3 regions of the Paenibacillus sp. FSL K6-2441 genome follow, and region 2 is predicted to be linked to each of the others. Evidence: a T-box and tRNA genes for the amino acid it is inferred to sense, from the RefSeq annotation. Region 2 holds a T-box; the other regions hold tRNA genes.

Region 1 (7,232 bases), 660 kb from region 2:
AACCGACACAGGTAGGCGAGAAGAGAATTCTAAGGCGCGCGGAAGAACTCTCGTTAAGGAACTCGGCAAAATGACCCCGTAACTTCGGGAGAAGGGGTGCCTCGGTAGGGTGAATAGCCCGAGGGGGCCGCAGTGAAAAGGCCCAAGCGACTGTTTAGCAAAAACACAGGTCTGTGCGAAGCCGCAAGGCGAAGTATACGGGCTGACGCCTGCCCGGTGCTGGAAGGTTAAGGGGAGCGGTTAGGGTTTAGCCCGAAGCTGTGAACCGAAGCCCCAGTAAACGGCGGCCGTAACTATAACGGTCCTAAGGTAGCGAAATTCCTTGTCAGGTAAATTCTGACCCGCACGAATGGCGTAACGACTTGGGCGCTGTCTCAACGAGAGATCCGGTGAAATTTTAATACCTGTGAAGATGCAGGTTACCCGCGACAAGACGGAAAGACCCCATGGAGCTTTACTGCAGCTTGATATTGGACTTGGATACGATTTGTACAGGATAGGTGGGAGCCTAGGAAGCCGGAGCGCCAGCTTCGGTGGAGGCGCCGTTGGGATACCACCCTGATCGTATCTAGGTTCTAACCTGGTACCGTAATCCGGTACGGGGACAGTGTCAGGCGGGCAGTTTGACTGGGGCGGTCGCCTCCTAAAGAGTAACGGAGGCGCCCCAAGGTTCCCTCAGAATGGTTGGAAATCATTCGAAGAGTGCAAAGGCAGAAGGGAGCTTGACTGCGAGACTGACAAGTCGAGCAGGGACGAAAGTCGGGCTTAGTGATCCGGTGGTACCGCATGGAAGGGCCATCGCTCAACGGATAAAAGCTACCCTGGGGATAACAGGCTTATCTCCCCCAAGAGTCCACATCGACGGGGAGGTTTGGCACCTCGATGTCGGCTCATCGCATCCTGGGGCTGAAGTAGGTCCCAAGGGTTGGGCTGTTCGCCCATTAAAGCGGTACGCGAGCTGGGTTCAGAACGTCGTGAGACAGTTCGGTCCCTATCTGTCGTGGGCGTAGGAAATTTGAGAGGAGCTGTCCTTAGTACGAGAGGACCGGGATGGACGCACCGCTGGTGCACCAGTTGTTCCGCCAGGAGCACAGCTGGGTAGCTAAGTGCGGACGGGATAAGCGCTGAAAGCATCTAAGCGTGAAGCCCCCCTCAAGATGAGATTTCCCCGTATGTAAGACCCCTTGAAGACGACAAGGTTGATAGGCCTGAGGTGGAAGTGCCGTAAGGCATGGAGCTGACAGGTACTAATCGGTCGAGGGCTTATCCAAAATTCACCCCAAAAAGTGAAGCGGAGGCTTCGGAGAGTACACCGAGTACTTTTCGGGGACCCCGGGAACTGAATAGGGGCTAAAATGCAAATCTAGTTTCGTATCCAGTTTTCAAGGATTCAACCTTGAAAACTTCATAATGTTCCCTGATAGCTCAGTCGGTAGAGCACTCGACTGTTAATCGAGTTGTCACAGGTTCGAGTCCTGTTCGGGGAGTCAAAGTCCCAGGAAGTAGGTTATACTTCTGAGATACACTTCATAACTTCCTGGGATCCTATATCTGGAGAGGTGTCCGAGTTGGCCGAAGGAGCACGATTGGAAATCGTGTAGGCGTCACAAGCGTCTCGAGGGTTCGAATCCCTCTCTCTCCGCCATTATTATTCTTTCTACATGGCCCGTTGGTCAAGGGGTTAAGACACCTCCCTTTCACGGAGGTAACAGGGGTTCGAATCCCCTACGGGTCATTTCTTCCCTTCATGATTTCAAGTTGATTTTGCTGACTGACTTGATTTCTGAATGGGGGATCTGTTACAATATAACTTGTCTTTTCCCATGGAGGCTTAGCTCAGCTGGGAGAGCATCTGCCTTACAAGCAGAGGGTCGGGGGTTCGATCCCCTCAGCCTCCACCATAAAACTTTACTTTTTGGGGTGAAGTTGAGTCTCTGAAGTATATTCCGATTACTTTTCGGGGACCCCATAATAAAATATTATTATTGACGCGGGGTGGAGCAGCCCGGTAGCTCGTCGGGCTCATAACCCGAAGGCCGCAGGTTCAAATCCTGCCCCCGCAATTATCCTCTTCCAGAGGATGGCATTATTCTCGTGTGGAGCCGTGGTGTAGAGGCCTAACATGCCTGCCTGTCACGCAGGAGACCGCGGGTTCGAATCCCGTCGGCTCCGCCATTTAATTTCATATTAAGGCTCGGTAGCTCAGTTGGTAGAGCAGAGGACTGAAAATCCTCGTGTCGGCGGTTCGATTCCGTCCCGAGCCACCATTCAACAATTATGTTGAAGAGCCGGTGTAGCTCAATTGGTAGAGCAACTGACTTGTAATCAGTAGGTTGGGGGTTCAAGTCCTCTCGCCGGCACCACGTGGAGGCTTAGCGAAGTGGCCAAACGCAGCAGACTGTAAATCTGTTCTCTTACGAGTTCGGTGGTTCGAATCCATCAGCCTCCACCAGTTTTCTAGGGGCATAGTTTAAAGGTAGAACAAAGGTCTCCAAAACCTTTGGTGTGGGTTCAATTCCTGCTGCCCCTGCCACTTTTTCTCTCTTGATGAACTTTATATTATGGCGGTCGTGGCGAAGGGGTTAACGCACCGGATTGTGGCTCCGGCATTCGTGGGTTCAAGTCCCATCGATCGCCCCATTTCTTTCTCAATCAAATATAGTGGGGATTAGCCAAGCGGTAAGGCAACGGACTTTGACTCCGTCATGCATAGGTTCGAATCCTATATCCCCAGTTTAAGCGGACGTGGCTCAGCGGTAGAGCATCGCCTTGCCAAGGCGAGGGTCGCGGGTTCGATTCCCGTCGTCCGCTCCATTCTATATTATGGCGCCATAGCCAAGTGGTAAGGCACAGCTCTGCAAAAGCTTTATCCCCAGTTCGAATCTGGGTGGCGCCTCCATTGATAATTCGCGGGAGTGGCGGAATCGGCAGACGCACAGGACTTAAAATCCTGCGGTAGGTGACTACCGTACCAGTTCAAGTCTGGTCTTCCGCACTTTTGATTAAAACTTTATATGTGCCGGTGTGGCGGAATGGCAGACGCGCTCGACTCAAAATCGAGTGGGGAGACCCGTGGAGGTTCGAGTCCTCTCACCGGTACCAACTGTGAAATTAAGCTCTTGGGATCAGGAATCCTAAGGGCTTTTTTATTGTTTAGGAAATTATGCTCGGTGGTGTAATCTGTGTCTACTATTCAGTCTAGCAGCAGAAAGTAGCGTTTTTTAGCCATGGTTGTACTTTATGAAGAGGCGACTGCAGCCCAAACAAGGATTGTCCCGCAAGCCATTGAAGATGGCGAGGGGGAGTCCTTGTCATTTGCGGCACCGGCCGCATCATCCATGGTTGGTATGCTGAAGGGTCTGCAAAAAAATTTGCTCGATATGCGTGTCGTCAAGTGAATAATAGACCGTTTTTCCAACCTTGCGCCGCTTAACAATTCTGAGGTTGCGCAAATATCGCAGTTGATGAGAAACGGCCGATTGACCCATTTCGAGGAGCACTGTCAGGTCGTGCACGCAAAGCTCCCTTTTTAGCAAGGCGCTGATGATTTTGACGCGCGTCGGATCGCTGAAAGCCTTAAACCAGTCGGCAAATTGAACCGCTGCCTGGTTATCGATAAGCTCCGCCTTGATAGCTTTTAAATCAACGAGTGTGCCCGAGCAGTTCGTATCACATTCTTTCGCTGTATTTATGGACTGTGTCATGGACTATCCCCTTCTGTAAGGCGTTTGCATCATTTTATCAAAAAAAGATTGGTTAAACGAAATTATTACAATTAAGCGACTGTTGTCATCACAATAACATATAAGGCTATAACGAGCAAAACGCTGAGCGAAACGGCGAGATACGCATTTTTGTTTTTTTGGAACAAGTAAAATATGGCGGCGATATATCCCAATGCAATAACAATATAAATAAAGATCATCGCATTTAGGCGGAGCTGAAGCTCCGCATTTTCATAACCCTGATGAATCATAGGGATTGCTTGTCCATAAGGAAGGGCCAAAGCATTTAGGTATTCGGGCGCAACCGCATTTGTCAAGTAAAGTCCGGACAGTACAATGACCAGCATCGCGAGCGTTGCTACGGGGTGGAACCATGACAGGAAGCGGCGCCAGGAGTGTACAGGTTTAAACCAACCTGCCACCAGCAATGTGCCGGACCAGATTGCAACCGCAAGAAAATGAAGCGTGTACGTAATGAGCCCTATATTGCCGTACCAGGCGGTAAGGTGGTGTTGAATTCCAGCCGAATTTGGCCGATTGCAGTGTTTACCACTTCATCCTGCATTGGGGAAGAAGAGGTCAGCTTGGTATGCGCCGAGGTAATCGTTGGAGAGACAAAGGTAAACATCGTAATAAAGAAAATACTTTTCTCATAAAAATATCGCTCCGATCATGTGTTATAAGTTCAGATTCTTTCGCGAATAATGAAGATGCGAATTAAATATCATTGACATACACCATAGGGCGTGATCTATATATCCCCATATGATCATATATGAATAAGCGTTCGTGTGTAAATTATCCTTTGGAGCCGAGGAAAGCTTAGGGAAGGAATAGTTGATGTAAGGCTCCCCGGCAAACCAGACTCACGTTGCACAGCGCGGAAAGGAAATGAATATATAAACCGTTTTTGGGGAAATTAATCCAAATAAATGATTAAGGTGATCTATCGTGTGGTCGACAATCACAGAATATATCCCCGACTGGCCGACTTTCATGCTGGCCGGGGTTACTCTGCTCATTCCTCTCCTCATTTTTGCGTTGCATCGCTGGTTTCGCTCGATTGTCACGGATAAGCACGGGCGCTCAAGGGAAGGATTAACGACAGACCGTGTTTTTCTGGAAACTCATAATAGTACGGATTCGCAGCTGTCCGGCGAATATGAAACCGATCTTATGCATCTTAAAGAGACGATCGGCCAAAATGACGACGTTCATTTTCGAGAATACGAACTCGCCGGGTTTGGTGCGCGAGCGGTACTGATCTTTGTTGACGGTATGCAAGATGAACAGTTGATTAATAGCCACATTATGCAAGTGCTTATGCTGAAGTCGGATAACAGTGCGCAGCAAGGGATGAAGTTTCCCCCGGAGGAGGGGTTAGTTTCCTACTTCAAACAAAACCTACTGCCGGTTACCGAACTAACGGAAGTCGTTGGCAAACGGGAACTCAGAGAATCGATTCTCGCAGGGTATACGGCTTTAATGGTTGAAGGAATGGCGTGCGCGCTGCTTGTGGGCACCCCCCGCGGGAAATCCAGGGCGATAACGGAGCCAACTTCGGAAGCGCTGCTGCGGGGGCCAAGATTGGGCTTTACCGAAATCCTGAGCGATAATACAGCGATGCTCCGGCTCCAAGGACGGACGGAACAAATGGAAATCAAGAAATACGTTGTCGGCAACGTAATCAAGCGAGATCTTGCGATCGTCTACATGAAAAACATTGTGAATCCGGAGTTGCTGCAGGAAGTGGAGCAACGCATCGCCAAGATCGATCTGGATTACATTGCCGAATCCGGCTATGTCGAGCAACTGATCGAAGACGACATCCTAAGTCCTTTTCAACAGGCGCAAAATACGGAACGTCCGGACCGGGTCATGAGCGCCTTGGTGGAGGGGAGAATCGCCTTACTCCTGGATGGAACCCCCTTTGCGCTCATTGTTCCGGTGACCTTCAGCATGCTGCTGCAGTCCCCGGAAGATTATTACGAACGATGGATGGCAGGGTCACTTTTACGGATGCTGCGTTTTGTTGCGGCATTTATGTCTCTCATAATTCCATCGATGTATATTTCATTTATTTCTTTTCATCCCGGACTGATTCCGACAGAATTAGCCATTACGATTATCGAGGCACGCCAACGGGTTCCATTTCCGTCGTTGATCGAAGTATTAATCATGGAAGTTTCGATCGAAATTTTGCGGGAAGCGGGGGTTCGGCTGCCCAGGCCCATCGGCTCCGCGATGGGCATCGTCGGCGGTCTGATTATCGGAGAGGCCGCCGTTCAGGCGGGGATCGTTAGTCCGTTTCTGGTCATCGTCGTTTCGGTAACCGCCATCGCTTCCTTTTCGATTCCGATGTACAGTGCAGGAATCACATTGCGTATGTTGCGATTCGTAGGCATGTTTTTTGCAGCAGTACTGGGGATATTCGGTACGATATTGTTTTTTTTGCTGATTTGCAGCCATCTGACCAAGCTGGAAAGCTTCGGTGTGCCATATGTCACGCCCTTTTCGCCGATCCGTATCGGCGACTGGAAGGACTTGTTCGTCCGTGCGCCCTTGACATTAATGAAACGCAGACCCGAATTGTTGAAGACGGTCCGCAAACAACGCAGATCTTAAACCGAAAAGCTAGGAGGGGATCACTTGTTTATTCGCACCAACGACAAAATCACCTCATCGCAAGCGGTCATCTTTATGACCAACAGTGTTCTGGGAGCTGGCATTCTAACGTTGCCCCGGGATGTGACCGAAAAAATGCGTACCCCGGATTCCTGGCTGTCTGTATTGCTGGGAGGCGTCGTTGTGATGCTCGCGGTGCTGCTCATGGTCAAATTAAGCCAGCAGTTTCCGGGAAGCACGATTTTCGAGTTTTCTCAAAAAATTGTCGGGAAAGTGATGGGCAGTATAATGTCCCTCCTGTTAACCGTTTATTTTCTGGTGTTGGCCGGATTTGAGATTCGCGCTCTGGCAGAGGTGGATATCTTTTTATTGCTGGAAGGTACCCCCATATGGGCTGTCATTATTCCGTTCATCTGGACGGCGGCCTATTTGATTTCTGGAGGAATCAACAGCATTGCCCGCTTGTGTCAAATTATTTTTCCTGTGAGTATCCTGATTTTGCTGCTTAGCTTATTTTTCAGCATGAGGATGTTTGATATCAATCACTTGCGGCCTTTTCTCGGTGAAGGATTGCCTCCGGTGTTCAATGGCTTGAAATCGACAATGCTTATTTTTGCGGGCGGTGAAGTCGTTTTGTATTTAGTTGGCCATATGGAGCACCCCGAGAAAGCGGTTAAGGCGATATTGGCTGGCTTGAGTATTCCGTTCGTTCTTTATTTTTGCGCCACCGTGATCGTCGTGGGAAGCATGTCGGTTGACGCCGTTCTAAGAAGCACCTGGCCGACGCTTGATCTTTTGCGAAGCTTTGAAGTCACCGGTTTGTTTTTTGAACGACTTGAATTTCCGTTTTTGGTCATCTGGTTAATGCAGATGTTTTGCAAT
Region 2 (7,232 bases):
ATTGAGCCTGGGAACGCGGTGTATTGCGCGTTAGGCGTCATCGTCGTGATCTATGTCTGCAATTTGCTGAAATGGAATAAGTCGATATCCATCGGGTGTATCGTTTTTTTAGCCATTATGTTAAATCTTCAGCCGGGTGAAAGTCCGATTTTTTATGGGATTAACCGGATCACGGACACACTGGTTGGTATTGCTGTTGCTGTGATCGTCAATTTGGTCGTCTTCCCCCCTAAGCATGAGGCCGATTTGGAAAAGGCGCGGAAAGCCGTCGCTAAGCGGATGGCCGATTTATTCGGGCAGATCACGACGTGCCGGGAAGTCGTCGATTTGGAGAGTTTTCGTGCGGAGCTAAGTTGCCTGGAGAAATATTATCAGCTTTGCAAAGAGGAATTCCATCTGACTCGAGATCTCAGCGAATCGATGGAGCACATCGGCAAAGAAATTGAATCCTATCGCCATATCTATGAGCATTTGGTGATTTTGCAGCAGCTGCTTGCCGAGCATCGACTGTTGCTGGTCGAGGCCGATCATGAACGGAGCGACTCAGCAGAGGTAGGAAACCGTAGTGAAGAGCAGCAGTACAAGATCGAAACCGTCTATGAGTACCACGCGGATTGGATATACGCTGAGCTGCAGAAGCTGGGATTACCGCTTCCGATTAAGGAGCGGGGTCGTTTCCAGACGAAAGCGGAGCTTAAAATATCGTAACGTGGGTATGGTGCCTACGATTTTCTAACGAACAGGTAGAAAGGGGATGTCCCAAGAGCCGTTAAAGGCTTCTGGGGCATCCCTGCTTTTTTAAGCAAAATAGTGTCCTGATGGCACCAAGAAAACCGAAATGGGCATCAGCCTCTTCCGGTGTGATGCTGACCACAGGCACGTTTAATTGCCGCCCGATGACAGCAGCGATTTCGCGAAGCTGAATGCCTTCGTCGCCGGCACCAAGCAACCGTGAACCCGCTGGGGCGGACTCTACATCCGCTAGTATGAAAAAGAAGGGTTGCTGGATGAGATTGATGAAAATCAAAGGCTTTTAGTGGATCAGAGCCCTCTTCCAGCCATAGCTCATATACCAAGAGATTCGCGGGAAAAAGATATTTAGTAAAGCAAGAAGGACAAATAAAAATAAAAAGACTCCCATTACTAACCTTAAAACACAATACGTTAAGTATCGGAAATTGTTTCAAGGATTGTTTTTATACAGTAAAAAAGGAGTGCACTAGCAGTTTTTGGCCTGTTAGAATCTAAAGGAGAAGAAAAGAAGGAGTCCTACGATGATGACGAGAGTGGTCCAAAAGCCGCCTTTTGCTAAAGCGTCCCAATCTCCGATTTCAGCACGATTCATCGAATCCGCAAAATTGATGAAAGGCTTACGTTGATACTCTTTAAACTTTTCTTTCTCTTGTTTCTCCCACATATTCACTGTAATCCCTCCCTATGGGTTACCCTTTAACATTAGTATACTTGGAACCGCGTTGAAGAGCATTCATTTTTTTAAATTGAGTTTAGGAGCCGATCTCTATGAACAAACTCCCCCCAAATAAATCAACGAAGTCTTCTCTTCAAGAAGTTGAGAATTTCCTTATTCAAACCTACTCAGCCAAGAAGATCCCCGTTTCGAACTTTGAGGAACTTAGAAACGACGCTCAGGTTAAATTTGATCGGATTGTGGCTTGCTTTGAAGTGGATCATCCGGAAGTTCTTAAGAGCATCTTTAATGAAGATGAGAAAAAAATGCACGAAGACTTCATTCATGAGCATAGGAATACGTCATTTGCTACTCCATGGCAGAAGATAAATGCGGGGCAGCTCCTTAGGATCGTATTAGAAAGCGAGGACGGGGTCAGTTTTAGTAACTTCACCGTTCAGGGGTTGTGCATGAGGTTGGTTAATGATCTTTCAGCCTTAAAAACGCAATAAAAAAATCGCGGCCATAAGACCGCGATATTGGTGTCATAAGAATCGAGACGACAGGATTTGAACCTGCGACCTCTTGCTCCCGAAGCAAGCGCTCTACCAAGCTGAGCCACGTCTCGTCAGCAATATTAATAATTTGGGGGAAACATTAATACATTATACACTTTTAGACGAAACTGTAAAGAGGGTAACGGATGAAAAAATTTTGAACGCAAGGAATAGGAACCAACGTTGACGATATGTGGCATTATTTTATATAATAATTGATAATCCAATTCTATAGTGTGGAACTTTGAAGAGGAATAGTAATTTGGATTTCGCCATCCAGAGAGCCGGCGTTTGGTGCAAGCCGGTTGGGGAATGCAGATGAACTCGCCTTGGAGTTATGATGCGCAAATCATCATCGTCTTGCCCGCGTTAAGGGTGCAAAGGGAGCTAGGACAAAGCATGTCCGACGCTAACTAGGGTGGTACCACGGGAAATCTCCTCTCGTCCCTAGCGATCATAACGCTACGGGTCGGGAGGTTTTTAATTTTAGGGAGTTCAATCAGTCGGTTATTGACTTTGATCCCGCATATCAAATTGTTGTTTCAAGGAGGATTTTGAATTATGGCGGACTATAACGTGCCCCATGACGTTTACCGTCCCCAGGCCATCGAACCGAAATGGCAGGCCTACTGGGATGAGCATCACACTTTCAAAACACGGGAAGAGTCGGGGAAACCGAAGTTTTATGCCCTTGACATGTTCCCTTATCCATCGGGAGCAGGCCTCCATGTAGGCCATCCGGAAGGCTATACGGCCACGGATATCGTCTCCCGCTTTAAACGGATGCGCGGATATAACGTTCTGCATCCGATGGGCTGGGATGCTTTCGGGCTGCCGGCGGAGCAGCATGCGCTCGATACGGGCGAACATCCGCGTGATATCACGGTGAAGAACATCAACAATTTCCGGCGCCAAATCAAGTCACTGGGCTTCTCCTACGATTGGGACCGCGAGATCAGTACGACGGATCCGAATTATTATAAATGGACGCAGTGGATTTTTATCCAGCTGTATAAAAAAGGTCTGGCCTATGTGGCCGAAGTTCCGGTGAACTGGTGCCCGGCATTGGGAACGGTGCTGGCGAACGAAGAGGTCATTGATGGCAAGAGCGAACGCGGCGGCCATCCGGTCATCCGCAAGCCGATGCGCCAATGGGTGCTGAAAATTACCGAATATGCCGAACGACTGCTGGAAGACCTGGAGGAGCTGGACTGGTCGGAAAGCATCAAGGATATGCAGCGCAACTGGATTGGGAAATCCGAAGGCGCCGAGGTCGTCTTCGAGATTGATGGACATGACGCATCTCTGACGGTCTTTACCACACGCCCGGATACGCTGTTTGGGGCTACTTATGCCGTGCTTGCGCCAGAACATGAACTGGTCAAGAAAATCACGACCGATGCTCAACGCGAAGCGGTTGAAGCTTACCAAGACCAAGCTGCGCGGAAGAGCGATCTGGAACGTACCGACCTTGCTAAGGAGAAAACCGGGGTGTTCACCGGTGCATACGCGATCAATCCGGTCAATGGCGAGAAGCTGCCGATCTGGATTGCCGACTACGTGCTGGCGGGTTACGGAACCGGTGCGATCATGGCCGTACCGGGGCATGATGAGCGCGACTATGAATTCGCCAAACAGTATGATCTGCCGATCATCGAGGTGGTCGAAGGCGGCGATCTGTCGAAAGAGGCTTACACGGGCGACGGAGCCCATGTGAACTCCGGCTTCCTGAACGGTCTGGGCAAAGAGGCAGCAATCAAGAAAATGATCTCCTGGCTGGAGGAAAACGGCAAAGGCCGCGGCAAAGTGACTTACCGCCTGCGCGACTGGCTGTTCAGCCGTCAGCGGTATTGGGGTGAGCCGATCCCGATTCTGCATCTGGAAGACGGCACGATGAAGCCGGTACCGGAAGATCAGCTGCCGCTGGTTCTGCCGGATGTGGATGCCATCAAACCGTCGGGTACCGGGGAATCGCCGCTGGCGAACGTGACCGAATGGGTGAACACGGTAGATCCGGAAACGGGGCTGCCAGCTCGCCGCGAAACGAATACGATGCCGCAATGGGCCGGAAGCTGCTGGTATTATCTGCGTTATATCGACCCGCACAACGACAAGGAGCTGTGCTCGAAGGAGAAGCAGCAGGAATGGCTGCCGGTTGACCTGTACATCGGTGGGGCTGAGCATGCAGTGCTTCACCTGCTCTACGCCCGCTTCTGGCATAAGGTGCTGTATGATCTCGGAGTGGTTACGACCAAAGAGCCGTTCCAAAAACTGGTAAACCAAGGGATGATCCTTGGCACCAACAATGAGAAGATGAGTAAATCCCGCGGCAACGTCATCAATCCGGACGAAATCGTTAACCAATACGGGGCGGATACGTTGCGCGTTTATGAAATGTTCATGGGACCGTTGGAAGCAACGAAGCCATGGAATGAAAGCGGCGTGGAGGGCATTCACCGCTTCCTGTCCCGCGTATGGCGTCTGTTTGTTGCTGAAGACGGCAGCCTGAATCCGAAAATTACAGCGGACGGCGGCAGCGACGAATTTAAACGCACTTGGCACAAGACGATTAAGAAAGTGACGGAGGATTTTGAAAACCTGCGCTTTAACACCGCGATCAGCCAGTTGATGATTTTCGTTAACGAGGCTTACAAAACGGATGCTGTGCCGAAAGCGGCAGCGGAAAACTTCGTGCAGATGCTGTCCCCGCTGGCACCGCATTTGGCGGAAGAGCTGTGGGAACGCCTTGGCCATACCGATACGATTACGTATGAACCATGGCCAACGTACGATGAGGCTTGGACAGTAGAATCCGAAGTTGAAATCGTCGTGCAAGTGAACGGAAAAATCGTAGAACGCACGAAAATTTCCAAAGACCTGGATCAAGCAGCTATGCAAGAACATAGCTTAAGCCTGCCGAACGTTCAGCAGGCTGTGGCTGGGAAGACGATTCGCAAAGTGATTGCGGTGCCAGGCAAGCTGGTGAATATCGTCGTCGGATAAGCCGCTTCCCTTCGTGAGGGCGTAGGTTTGTTCAGGAAATGGAGGCGGCCCCCGATCCGTCCGGCGGTTTGACGCCGGCAAAGGGGGCTTCCCTTTCCGGACATGACGGAGCATGATCCGAAGACGACGGCAGGGCATCCGGAATGGCCGGATGAAACAGCGCATGCAGCTTGCTGATATCGTCGTCGTATTTGCGATGAGTCGTATCGATCAGGCGGGCAAAAACCTCGCGCAGGCTGGAATCCAGCACAGCGATGCCTTCAGCGGTCACTCCTCCGGGGACGGCAACCCGTTCGATCAGTTGCTCGGGGTTCAGGCCGCCTTCGGTCAGCAGCTTGCCGGTGCCTAGCAGCATTTCCGAGCCGAGCGCAATCGCCTCCGCATAACCGATACCGGTTAATTCAGCGGCAGACTCGGCCCAAAGCTGCAGCATATGAGCAACGAAAGCCGGCCCGCAGCTGGATAAATCGGAAGCGATTCGAGTTTCGCTCTCTTTGAGAGTGATTGGCGTGCTGATTGAGGACATCAGCTGCTCCAGGAGCAGACGGTCTTCGGGGCGAATCCGCCCGCCGTAGATGCAGAGCGAAGCGCCGCTGTGAACGGAATGCGTGATGCTGGGAATGATTTTGGCGATTTTTGAGGGAATGGCAGCTTCTAAGGTTTCAATTTGAACGGGGCTCGTGATCGACACGACGATCTGTTTCTCATCGAGCACGTCCCGGATTTCCGCGATGACATCGGGGTAATCCAGGGGTTTTATGCACAAGAAGACGATTTTGCTTCCCTGGGCGGCTTCGGCATTGCTGCTGTACGCCCGCAGTCCGGGATGGCGCTGGGCCAGCCGTTTCGCTTTCGAGGGAGAGCGGTTGCTGGCACAAATATTTTGCGGGAGCAGCGCGCCGGAACGCAAAAACGCGTCAATGAGCAGGCTTCCCATGGCTCCGGTTCCGATGAAGGCGACTTTCATCCGGCTTCCCCTTTCCGTGCTTCGCGCACTGTATTGGTAAAACGTTAAAGTGATTGCACTCGTTCACTTGTTGTGGTATTGAGGCGGTTAGTCTTACGTTATTGCGATCCTACTTTTGCCGTTTCTACTTCACTTGTATAGATTGTATGCAGCTTGATTGGATCTTCATGACTATTGGCAGATTCTTTTAAGATGTTGAAAGAGGAGTGGAGTTACGATATGCGGAGGGAACTCGTATTGACGGCCATCGTTTCGGCTGCGATTGGCGCCGGATTGATGCTGCTGGCTACGGGCAGCCGCCCACCTGCAGGCATCGAAGGCTGGAGGCCGATCAATGCCGAGGTTAAGGCCGCACTGGCCACAGAAGGCTCGGCTGCGGATCCAGGCGGCGATAAGGCCTCTAAGCCCGCAGAAACTGCGTCAGCGGTGGACAAGCCTGGCGAAGAGGTGACTGGGAACGGCGCAGCCGGGAAAACAGAGCCAGGCGGCGGTTCAGGAGAGACGGTAACGAACGCGGATGCAGCAGGTCAGAACGCAGGGCCTAGTGCCGGGGCCGAATCGAACAGCGGAGTTGCAGCCTTTAAGGAAGAAGCCGGGAAATCAACGGATACGGGAAAGATCAGCATTAATCGCGCCGGATTGGCCGAGCTGCAGGAAATCCCCGGGATCGGCGAGAAGAAAGCCCAAGCTATCCTCGATTACCGGAATGCGCACGGCCCTTTTACCTCCATTGAAGAGTTGACTCAGGTGAAAGGCATCGGAGACAAAATGCTGGAGAAAATGAAGCCTTATATCGGGCTGTAAGGCTTGTGATCGAAAGATGACTTGCGAGGGTGATGATGGAATATGAATCCGGACAAACGCAAAGATTGGGATACGTATTTTATGGATATCGCTTATATGGTATCGACGCGGTCGCGGTGTAACCGACGTCATGTCGGCGCTGTGCTCGTTCAGGGCAAGAAGTTGCTGGGTACGGCATATAACGGAGCCCCTTCCGGCGTTCCGGACTGCTCGGAGGCCGGCTGTATGATTGCGGAAGAATACGAGCTGGTGGTGGAGGACGGACAGGAGAAAATGGTGAAGAAGCAGCGCTGCGTCCGCACCATTCATGCCGAGCAGAATCTGCTGTTGTTCACCGACCGGATCGACCGGGAAGGTTCCAGTGTTTACGTCACGGACGAGCCATGCTGGACTTGTGCCAATATGCTGGCCAACAGCGGCATTACGGAGATCGTGTTCCATCGGCCCTATCCGAAGGATACCGGCAAAGTGACGGCCATGATGGCGCAAAAAG
Region 3 (7,232 bases), 320 kb from region 2:
AATTCTGACCCGCACGAATGGCGTAACGACTTGGGCGCTGTCTCAACGAGAGATCCGGTGAAATTTTAATACCTGTGAAGATGCAGGTTACCCGCGACAAGACGGAAAGACCCCATGGAGCTTTACTGCAGCTTGATATTGGACTTGGATACGATTTGTACAGGATAGGTGGGAGCCTAGGAAGCCGGAGCGCCAGCTTCGGTGGAGGCGCCGTTGGGATACCACCCTGATCGTATCTAGGTTCTAACCTGGTACCGTAATCCGGTACGGGGACAGTGTCAGGTGGGCAGTTTGACTGGGGCGGTCGCCTCCTAAAGAGTAACGGAGGCGCCCCAAGGTTCCCTCAGAATGGTTGGAAATCATTCGAAGAGTGCAAAGGCAGAAGGGAGCTTGACTGCGAGACTGACAAGTCGAGCAGGGACGAAAGTCGGGCTTAGTGATCCGGTGGTACCGCATGGAAGGGCCATCGCTCAACGGATAAAAGCTACCCTGGGGATAACAGGCTTATCTCCCCCAAGAGTCCACATCGACGGGGAGGTTTGGCACCTCGATGTCGGCTCATCGCATCCTGGGGCTGAAGTAGGTCCCAAGGGTTGGGCTGTTCGCCCATTAAAGCGGTACGCGAGCTGGGTTCAGAACGTCGTGAGACAGTTCGGTCCCTATCTGTCGTGGGCGTAGGAAATTTGAGAGGAGCTGTCCTTAGTACGAGAGGACCGGGATGGACGCACCGCTGGTGCACCAGTTGTTCCGCCAGGAGCACAGCTGGGTAGCTAAGTGCGGACGGGATAAGCGCTGAAAGCATCTAAGCGTGAAGCCCCCCTCAAGATGAGATTTCCCCGTATGTAAGACCCCTTGAAGACGACAAGGTTGATAGGCCTGAGGTGGAAGTGCCGTAAGGCATGGAGCTGACAGGTACTAATCGGTCGAGGGCTTATCCAAAATTCACCCCAAAAAGTGAAGCGGAGGCTTCGGAGAGTACACCGAGTACTTTTCGGGGACCCCGGGAACTGAATAGGGGCTAAAATGCAAATCTAGTTTCGTATCCAGTTTTCAAGGATTCAACCTTGAACCGATTTTTAGCTGCAAGCCTTTTATAAGGTTTGATCTTTTGCTGAAGCGGAAAGTGCGGAAGTAAAAGCAGCGCAAAAATCTTGTTTGGTGGCAATGGCGGAGGGGTTCCACTCGTTCCCATCCCGAACACGACCGTTAAGCCCTCCAGCGCCGATGGTACTTGGACCGAAGGGTCCTGGGAGAGTAGGACGCTGCCAAGCAATGTTCCCCGATAGCTCAGTCGGTAGAGCACTCGACTGTTAATCGAGTTGTCACAGGTTCGAGTCCTGTTCGGGGAGTCTATCCTGGAAGGAAGGATATATGTTTTGCATATTTCCTTCTCTTCCGGGGAAACCAACTCTTATGGAGAGGTGTCCGAGTTGGCCGAAGGAGCACGATTGGAAATCGTGTAGGCGTCACAAGCGTCTCGAGGGTTCGAATCCCTCTCTCTCCGCCAGCAAGGACTTGAATATGGCCCGTTGGTCAAGGGGTTAAGACACCTCCCTTTCACGGAGGTAACAGGGGTTCGAATCCCCTACGGGTCACCATCTCTTTTCTTTAGTCATCCCAGATCTGGAGGCTTAGCTCAGCTGGGAGAGCATCTGCCTTACAAGCAGAGGGTCGGGGGTTCGATCCCCTCAGCCTCCACCATACTTCTTATTACTGACGCGGGGTGGAGCAGCCCGGTAGCTCGTCGGGCTCATAACCCGAAGGCCGCAGGTTCAAATCCTGCCCCCGCAATTATCCTCTTCAAGAGGATGGCATTATTCTCGTGTGGAGCCGTGGTGTAGAGGCCTAACATGCCTGCCTGTCACGCAGGAGACCGCGGGTTCGAATCCCGTCGGCTCCGCCATTTATCTTCTTAGTTAAGACTTGTACGAGCCATTAGCTCAGTTGGTAGAGCACCTGACTTTTAATCAGGGTGTCGAAGGTTCGAGTCCTTCATGGCTCACCAGTTTCATATTTATTATGCGGACGTGGCTCAGCGGTAGAGCATCGCCTTGCCAAGGCGAGGGTCGCGGGTTCGATTCCCGTCGTCCGCTCCATCTTAATACGCGCCCTTAGCTCAGCTGGATAGAGCGTTTGACTACGAATCAAAAGGTCAGGAGTTCGAATCTCTTAGGGCGCGTTCCCTTTGCCGGTGTGGCGGAATTGGCAGACGCGCGCGACTCAAAATCGTGAGGGAAACCGTGGGGGTTCGAGTCCCTTCACCGGCATCAAACAAGCAGATTTATTAAATCACGAATCGTGATTTAATAAATCTGCTTTTTTTGTTACAACGTGAGATGATCTTAAGTTTAATAATTACAATACCAAATGGCATCGAAGAGCTCAGGAGGAAACGATACAAAAGTCACCCAGTGAAAATTGATATAGCTGGCACAATAACTTACTTGAGTTAATGTTCGGCAGTAGCGCTGAAGCGTACGAGAAATTGTGCATTGACGGTTACTTGGTTAAGCCGTCTACTTTTGAATATACAAATGAAAAGAAATTTGGTTTCTTCAGTAATTGGCGGAGATAGCCAGGAACCAGAAATTGTAGCAGAAATTATAAATGGGTAGTATGAATTTCATAAGCAATTATTATTGCGATTTATTTGATTTAAATGGATATATTTTCTATTGATGTAATAATGTTTGACAAAAAATATTGAAATCAAATCGAATACACTATATAATATGTATGAAATTACAATATATACCTTAAGGTTAGCGGTAATCCCTCCATCATGAGTACCACATTTACTTCTTTTACAATAGTACAGCCAACCCAGTTACCCCCTCTCTTCTTCGACATTTAATTTGCAGTTTCTGTCTTGCGTCGATGTTGTAAGATGTTAGCTTTAATGTGCCGGCCGGATCAATAATCGGGTTGTTTATTGGTGATAACGGGGCAGGCAAATCAACGACATTCAAAGTAATCCTGGGAGTAGTATCCAAAAGATAGCGGTATAGTAAAAATATTCGGTGAAGATAATTTAGAAAAGCACGTCAAAGTCAAGGAAAGGATTGGAGTCGTTTTTGATCCAATGAATCTGCCAGCTCACCTTACAATAAGGCAGATAAATAACGTTTTTAATTAACTATGAGGAGGATCGCTTGCTCCCCGTAAGCAACGTCATACAGGTGTACGCATTTACAGGCGGACAACGCAGAGTTTCCGCTTCAAACAAGCAATGTTTAGAAGGAGCGTAAGAAAGGTATAAGTCGAAGTGTTTATATATTGAATGGTTTGATTAAATGAAGCAGCTATTGATGTTCAATAATGACTGATTGTATCAAGAATATCAGAAGGGTATCTGATATCTGGTATCTTGCTGCAATAAATAAGAGTCGATTTCCATATTGCTTTTGGAGGCGCGATGGAAATCAACTCTGCACGCTCTTTGCTATGTTCAAAGCAAACAGCCTAGTTACTATTATAAGATAAAAAAATGTTTTGTACATAGTTGATAGAGTAGGCTTTTAGAGAAGAGGGACTTAGTCTAAAAAGATAGATTTAGATTTTCTTGTAGGGTTAGATGTGTTGTTTTTAGTTGGAATGAAAACTTTTAAAGAGGTGAAAAACAGTGATCTCAAAAAAGATGAAAGCATTAACTGTATTTAGTCTTTTGGCATCTTTATTATTTCTTAGTCTTAATTCAGGTGTTTATGCATCGGAAACGAATCTTTCAAAAAGTACATTAGATGAAATTTCTGCTGTTTATGACTCCCTACCAAAGAATTTGAAACAAAATAAGGCCAATCTTATTAATGAGAACATTATGATTTATGATGAAAGCGGCCGAATTAAAAATGAAATCCATTCTGACGGACGAATTTACGATATTCAATGGGACAATGATAGAATTATTCAAGTTACTGACACAGCAGGGTATAAAACAGTATACGACTATTCTAAGAATGGACAAGTTGTTGAGAATATTTTTTATAACAATCAACTGCAGACATCTTACTTTCGGGAGAAAGAGCTGTATCAAATAAATCTTGGAAAATTCAGCAATGCAGAAGCAACTTTGAAAGATGAAATAGCTAAACAATATTCCCAAGGGCTAGTTGACAGTTCCACTGTTAATAGTCTCGAGAATAGTTCTGTTACTCCTTTTGCAGTTGTTGATTATTATGTTGCCGGCAAAAGGATGAATTCACTATTATCCTCAAGTGATTTTCTTTACAACAATGACGACGCAATGACTGAAAGTGAAATTCAGAGTTTCCTTACAAGTAAAAATTCTGTTTTAAGGAATAACATTAAGATTTACGCTATCAATTCTAGTGGTAATGCTTATGATACTGGTAGAACAGTAAAACCTTCAAAGGTTATTAGTGATGCAGCAAAGAATGCGGGTATTAATCCTCGAGTGATACTGGTTACCCTACAGAAAGAAAGCAGTCTAGTTACCAGTACAGATACTAACGTTAACAGAAGAGCATTTCATTACGCTATGGGCTATGGAGCGACGGATAGTGGGGATATTACCACGTACACCGGTTTTGATAAGCAGGTCGAACTTGCCAGTGCGTGGATGTATGATAAGTGGCTGCATGATTCCAAGCTAGATGTGTTTTTGACTGTTAATGGCGGTGTATCAAAAACATCTGGTGGTGTGACTTATGCTGGGAAAATACAGGTGGACACTTTTCCAGCATGGGTATTGTATACGTATACTCCACATGTAATTGACTATTCTTTATTACCGACAATAGGTGGCGGAAACTATTTATTCCTGAAAGTCTTTGAAGGCTGGTGGAGTAGCTGGTATGATTGAATATGAATAAAGAATAATTATAAGTTTCCCAGTGACGCTCTACCGATATCTAATTAGGATATCGGTAGCAGCGTTTTGTTTACAAAAAATACATGCGAGAGGATTTTTTATAATAAATGAAAAAAATTTTAATTGCTATTGTAAGTTGTCTGATTTTAATAGGCGTACTTTATTATATCAACTCTGATCCAAAGCGAGGACAAGAAGATCTTCAAGCATTATTCAACAGGTGGGATAGAGGAGAAGTAGAGGATTCAGAGAAAACAAAGATCATGAACACACTAGCTGATAGATTAAGGGAAAATCCACAGTTTTCTATTAAAGAGATAGAAGAAATATCAAATTTCTTTTCATTTTTTGAAGCTGATTCCTTAAAAGTAATTCAGTACATTGAAAATCCGGAGTTTTACGGCTCCAGTGGTAGGGAGAGTTTTCACATTGTGGTCTATAACGATCTGGTCGAGATCATCGACAGTCGAGGGAGTATGCGGATTGAAGATATAAAAAGGCGGGACGAACACCTTTATTATGTTTATGCCACTGATTATAAAATAACGAATATAACAGGTATCCACATATTTAAGATTGAGATCGAGGATGGACAAACCCTAGACTGGAGTTCTTTGATTAATAAAGAAAGGTTGACTGACAATTTTCAATATGATGAAGCAAGTGAAGTATTATATTATCACGATGGACACATCTATTATAAAGAAATAAGGGACAATGGGAATGAAGTTTTGATTACAGCAGCTGATACCGACTACTTATTACAATTGGGTGATGATGGTCTTTATTATATAGCACCTGAATAACGCTTATAAGGTATCGACTCGCAAGAAGTGACGGTACGTCTGAATGCGGCGCTGGTTAAAGAGTAATCCAGTTTATTCCAAAGAACGTTGCCATCATGAGTCACGATAATATCACCATACTCAAATGCTGCAAAGCTGATATCATTTGTACCTTCAGGGGAATAGATAATAACGAATAAAATCGAATATTAATGCTTGACTTCTATGTCGAAGTCGATATAATAGAAAGAGTGGCCCGATTTTTTAGAATCGGTAAAACACTTGATTACGGGACGTAGCTCAGCTTGGTAGAGCACCTGGTTTGGGACCAGGGGGTCGCATGTTCGAATCGTGTCGTCCCGATCCATGGAAGCAGTCATCTTAACGGATGGCTGCTTTTTTAATGTTTAAGAATGGGATGCCGCCGTTTTCGAGAATTGAATAAAGGCTCCCACTATCGGTCAAAATAGAGACAAAAGTCCGATAGAAGGGGATAACCGTGAATATCTTCCAAATCAAAAAACATCTGAAAAAACGATGGAGAAGATGGAGACGCGCCATATGGACCGCCAGCGCCTTGGCACTGATTGCGGTTATGGCCTGGATGGGGCTTCGATTATCCGATCAAATGGAGAAGTTGATGGCTCGTGAACCGATGGCGATCGAAACCCTGGGAATGTGGCAAGAAGCTGCTCCGGATGCCGATAACGAATGGTTATCGGATCTGGAAGAGGGGAAATCGAGAATCGTCCATCTGACGAAAATATACACCTGTGGTGAAGAAAGCAGTGTTCTCGGCATTATGACCCCCAATGAAATCGCTGAGTTGATGAAGGATCACCCTACATGGAAAGGCAGACTTGGCGCAGGGGGCGACGTTTGGATCGAAGAGAAAATCGATGGCCTTTCCGAAGACTGCAAAACGCAAGGATACATCGGCTTGGACAAGGATGGCAACTTAACGTTATTTGACGGTCCGCCGAAGAAGGAAAAGGCAGTTCGTACTTTTTTTCAGATCGACGTGGAAATGATGGAGAGCGCTTTGCCGGCAGAAGTAATCCAGCAGTTGCGGCAAGGGATTCGTATTCAGGATGTTGAGGAATACAATAGTGTACTGTCCACCTTCAGCGATTTCGCGATTGAACCGTCGGAGAGAGTCATGCAGCAGGAGGAACAGCCTTAAAACGCTGCTCGCTTATTTTCGCTGAATGAATAATAGAACAACCAGAAGAGGGTGTCTCATGAAGTTATCGTAGATAACGGAGGGACGTCCCTCTTTTTATTTTGCCAGCGTTAATTACACTTTTTTCACCTGCAAATAAGTTTTTCCTCAATCTTGACCGATCTTTTGCTATAATAAAGTGAATACATATGTTCGCTTTATGTAGGACAGGGCTCCATCCGAGGATCAAGGGGGAGTTATAGCAACGATAGGGGGAGATGAGCCTTGCGGATACTTGGAATTGACCCTGGCATTGCGATTGTCGGGTTCGGATTTATCGATAAACAAGGCAATAGGGTCACGCCGGTGCAGTACGGCTGCATCCAAACCGAGGCCCATACGCCCGAGGAAGAACGGCTTATGCATGTCTATGAGGCGATGGTTCAGTTGATTG

What was found. The T-box of region 2 lies ahead of leuS (leucine--tRNA ligase). A T-box ahead of a tRNA ligase gene usually reads a tRNA of that ligase, here a tRNA-Leu.
Region 1: it has a tRNA-Leu gene. The T-box ahead of leuS (leucine--tRNA ligase) is inferred to sense a tRNA for this amino acid. The anticodon was not compared.
Region 3: it has a tRNA-Leu gene. The T-box ahead of leuS (leucine--tRNA ligase) is inferred to sense a tRNA for this amino acid. The anticodon was not compared.

Annotation. Positions count from the first base shown of each region.
Region 1 covers NZ_CP150174.1:3,812,367-3,819,598, reverse strand. Annotated here, with positions in the region: rRNA gene NSQ80_RS17665 (23S ribosomal RNA) at 1-1,271, shown strand, start outside; tRNA gene NSQ80_RS17660 (tRNA-Asn) at 1,415-1,487, shown strand; tRNA gene NSQ80_RS17655 (tRNA-Ser) at 1,554-1,645, shown strand; tRNA gene NSQ80_RS17650 (tRNA-Glu) at 1,664-1,735, shown strand; tRNA gene NSQ80_RS17645 (tRNA-Val) at 1,826-1,901, shown strand; tRNA gene NSQ80_RS17640 (tRNA-Met) at 1,990-2,063, shown strand; tRNA gene NSQ80_RS17635 (tRNA-Asp) at 2,099-2,175, shown strand; tRNA gene NSQ80_RS17630 (tRNA-Phe) at 2,192-2,267, shown strand; tRNA gene NSQ80_RS17625 (tRNA-Thr) at 2,288-2,363, shown strand; tRNA gene NSQ80_RS17620 (tRNA-Tyr) at 2,367-2,452, shown strand; tRNA gene NSQ80_RS17615 (tRNA-Trp) at 2,460-2,533, shown strand; tRNA gene NSQ80_RS17610 (tRNA-His) at 2,565-2,640, shown strand; tRNA gene NSQ80_RS17605 (tRNA-Gln) at 2,663-2,734, shown strand; tRNA gene NSQ80_RS17600 (tRNA-Gly) at 2,740-2,814, shown strand; tRNA gene NSQ80_RS17595 (tRNA-Cys) at 2,826-2,899, shown strand; tRNA gene NSQ80_RS17590 (tRNA-Leu) at 2,910-2,995, shown strand; tRNA gene NSQ80_RS17585 (tRNA-Leu) at 3,019-3,102, shown strand; gene NSQ80_RS17580 (metalloregulator ArsR/SmtB family transcription factor) at 3,333-3,704, opposite strand; gene NSQ80_RS17575 (hypothetical protein) at 3,776-4,147, opposite strand; gene NSQ80_RS17570 (spore germination protein) at 4,677-6,350, shown strand; gene NSQ80_RS17565 (GerAB/ArcD/ProY family transporter) at 6,375-7,232, shown strand, end outside.
Region 2 covers NZ_CP150174.1:3,152,931-3,160,162, reverse strand. Annotated here, with positions in the region: gene NSQ80_RS14525 (aromatic acid exporter family protein) at 1-708, shown strand, start outside; partial or broken gene NSQ80_RS14520 (3-beta hydroxysteroid dehydrogenase) at 818-991, opposite strand; gene NSQ80_RS14515 (hypothetical protein) at 1,238-1,423, opposite strand; gene NSQ80_RS14510 (hypothetical protein) at 1,522-1,920, shown strand; tRNA gene NSQ80_RS14505 (tRNA-Pro) at 1,963-2,036, opposite strand; T-box leader at 2,201-2,417, shown strand; gene leuS (leucine--tRNA ligase) at 2,527-4,968, shown strand; gene comER (late competence protein ComER) at 5,000-5,935, opposite strand; gene NSQ80_RS14490 (ComEA family DNA-binding protein) at 6,155-6,739, shown strand; gene NSQ80_RS14485 (dCMP deaminase family protein) at 6,782-7,232, shown strand, end outside.
Region 3 covers NZ_CP150174.1:3,471,782-3,479,013, reverse strand. Annotated here, with positions in the region: rRNA gene NSQ80_RS15995 (23S ribosomal RNA) at 1-939, shown strand, start outside; rRNA gene rrf (5S ribosomal RNA) at 1,155-1,271, shown strand; tRNA gene NSQ80_RS15985 (tRNA-Asn) at 1,277-1,349, shown strand; tRNA gene NSQ80_RS15980 (tRNA-Ser) at 1,416-1,507, shown strand; tRNA gene NSQ80_RS15975 (tRNA-Glu) at 1,524-1,598, shown strand; tRNA gene NSQ80_RS15970 (tRNA-Val) at 1,626-1,701, shown strand; tRNA gene NSQ80_RS15965 (tRNA-Met) at 1,718-1,791, shown strand; tRNA gene NSQ80_RS15960 (tRNA-Asp) at 1,827-1,903, shown strand; tRNA gene NSQ80_RS15955 (tRNA-Lys) at 1,930-2,005, shown strand; tRNA gene NSQ80_RS15950 (tRNA-Gly) at 2,022-2,096, shown strand; tRNA gene NSQ80_RS15945 (tRNA-Arg) at 2,106-2,179, shown strand; tRNA gene NSQ80_RS15940 (tRNA-Leu) at 2,188-2,267, shown strand; partial or broken gene NSQ80_RS15935 (ATP-binding cassette domain-containing protein) at 2,878-3,130, shown strand; gene NSQ80_RS15930 (hypothetical protein) at 3,623-4,822, shown strand; gene NSQ80_RS15925 (hypothetical protein) at 4,939-5,637, shown strand; tRNA gene NSQ80_RS15920 (tRNA-Pro) at 5,906-5,979, shown strand; gene NSQ80_RS15915 (BofC C-terminal domain-containing protein) at 6,116-6,799, shown strand; gene ruvC (crossover junction endodeoxyribonuclease RuvC) at 7,064-7,232, shown strand, end outside.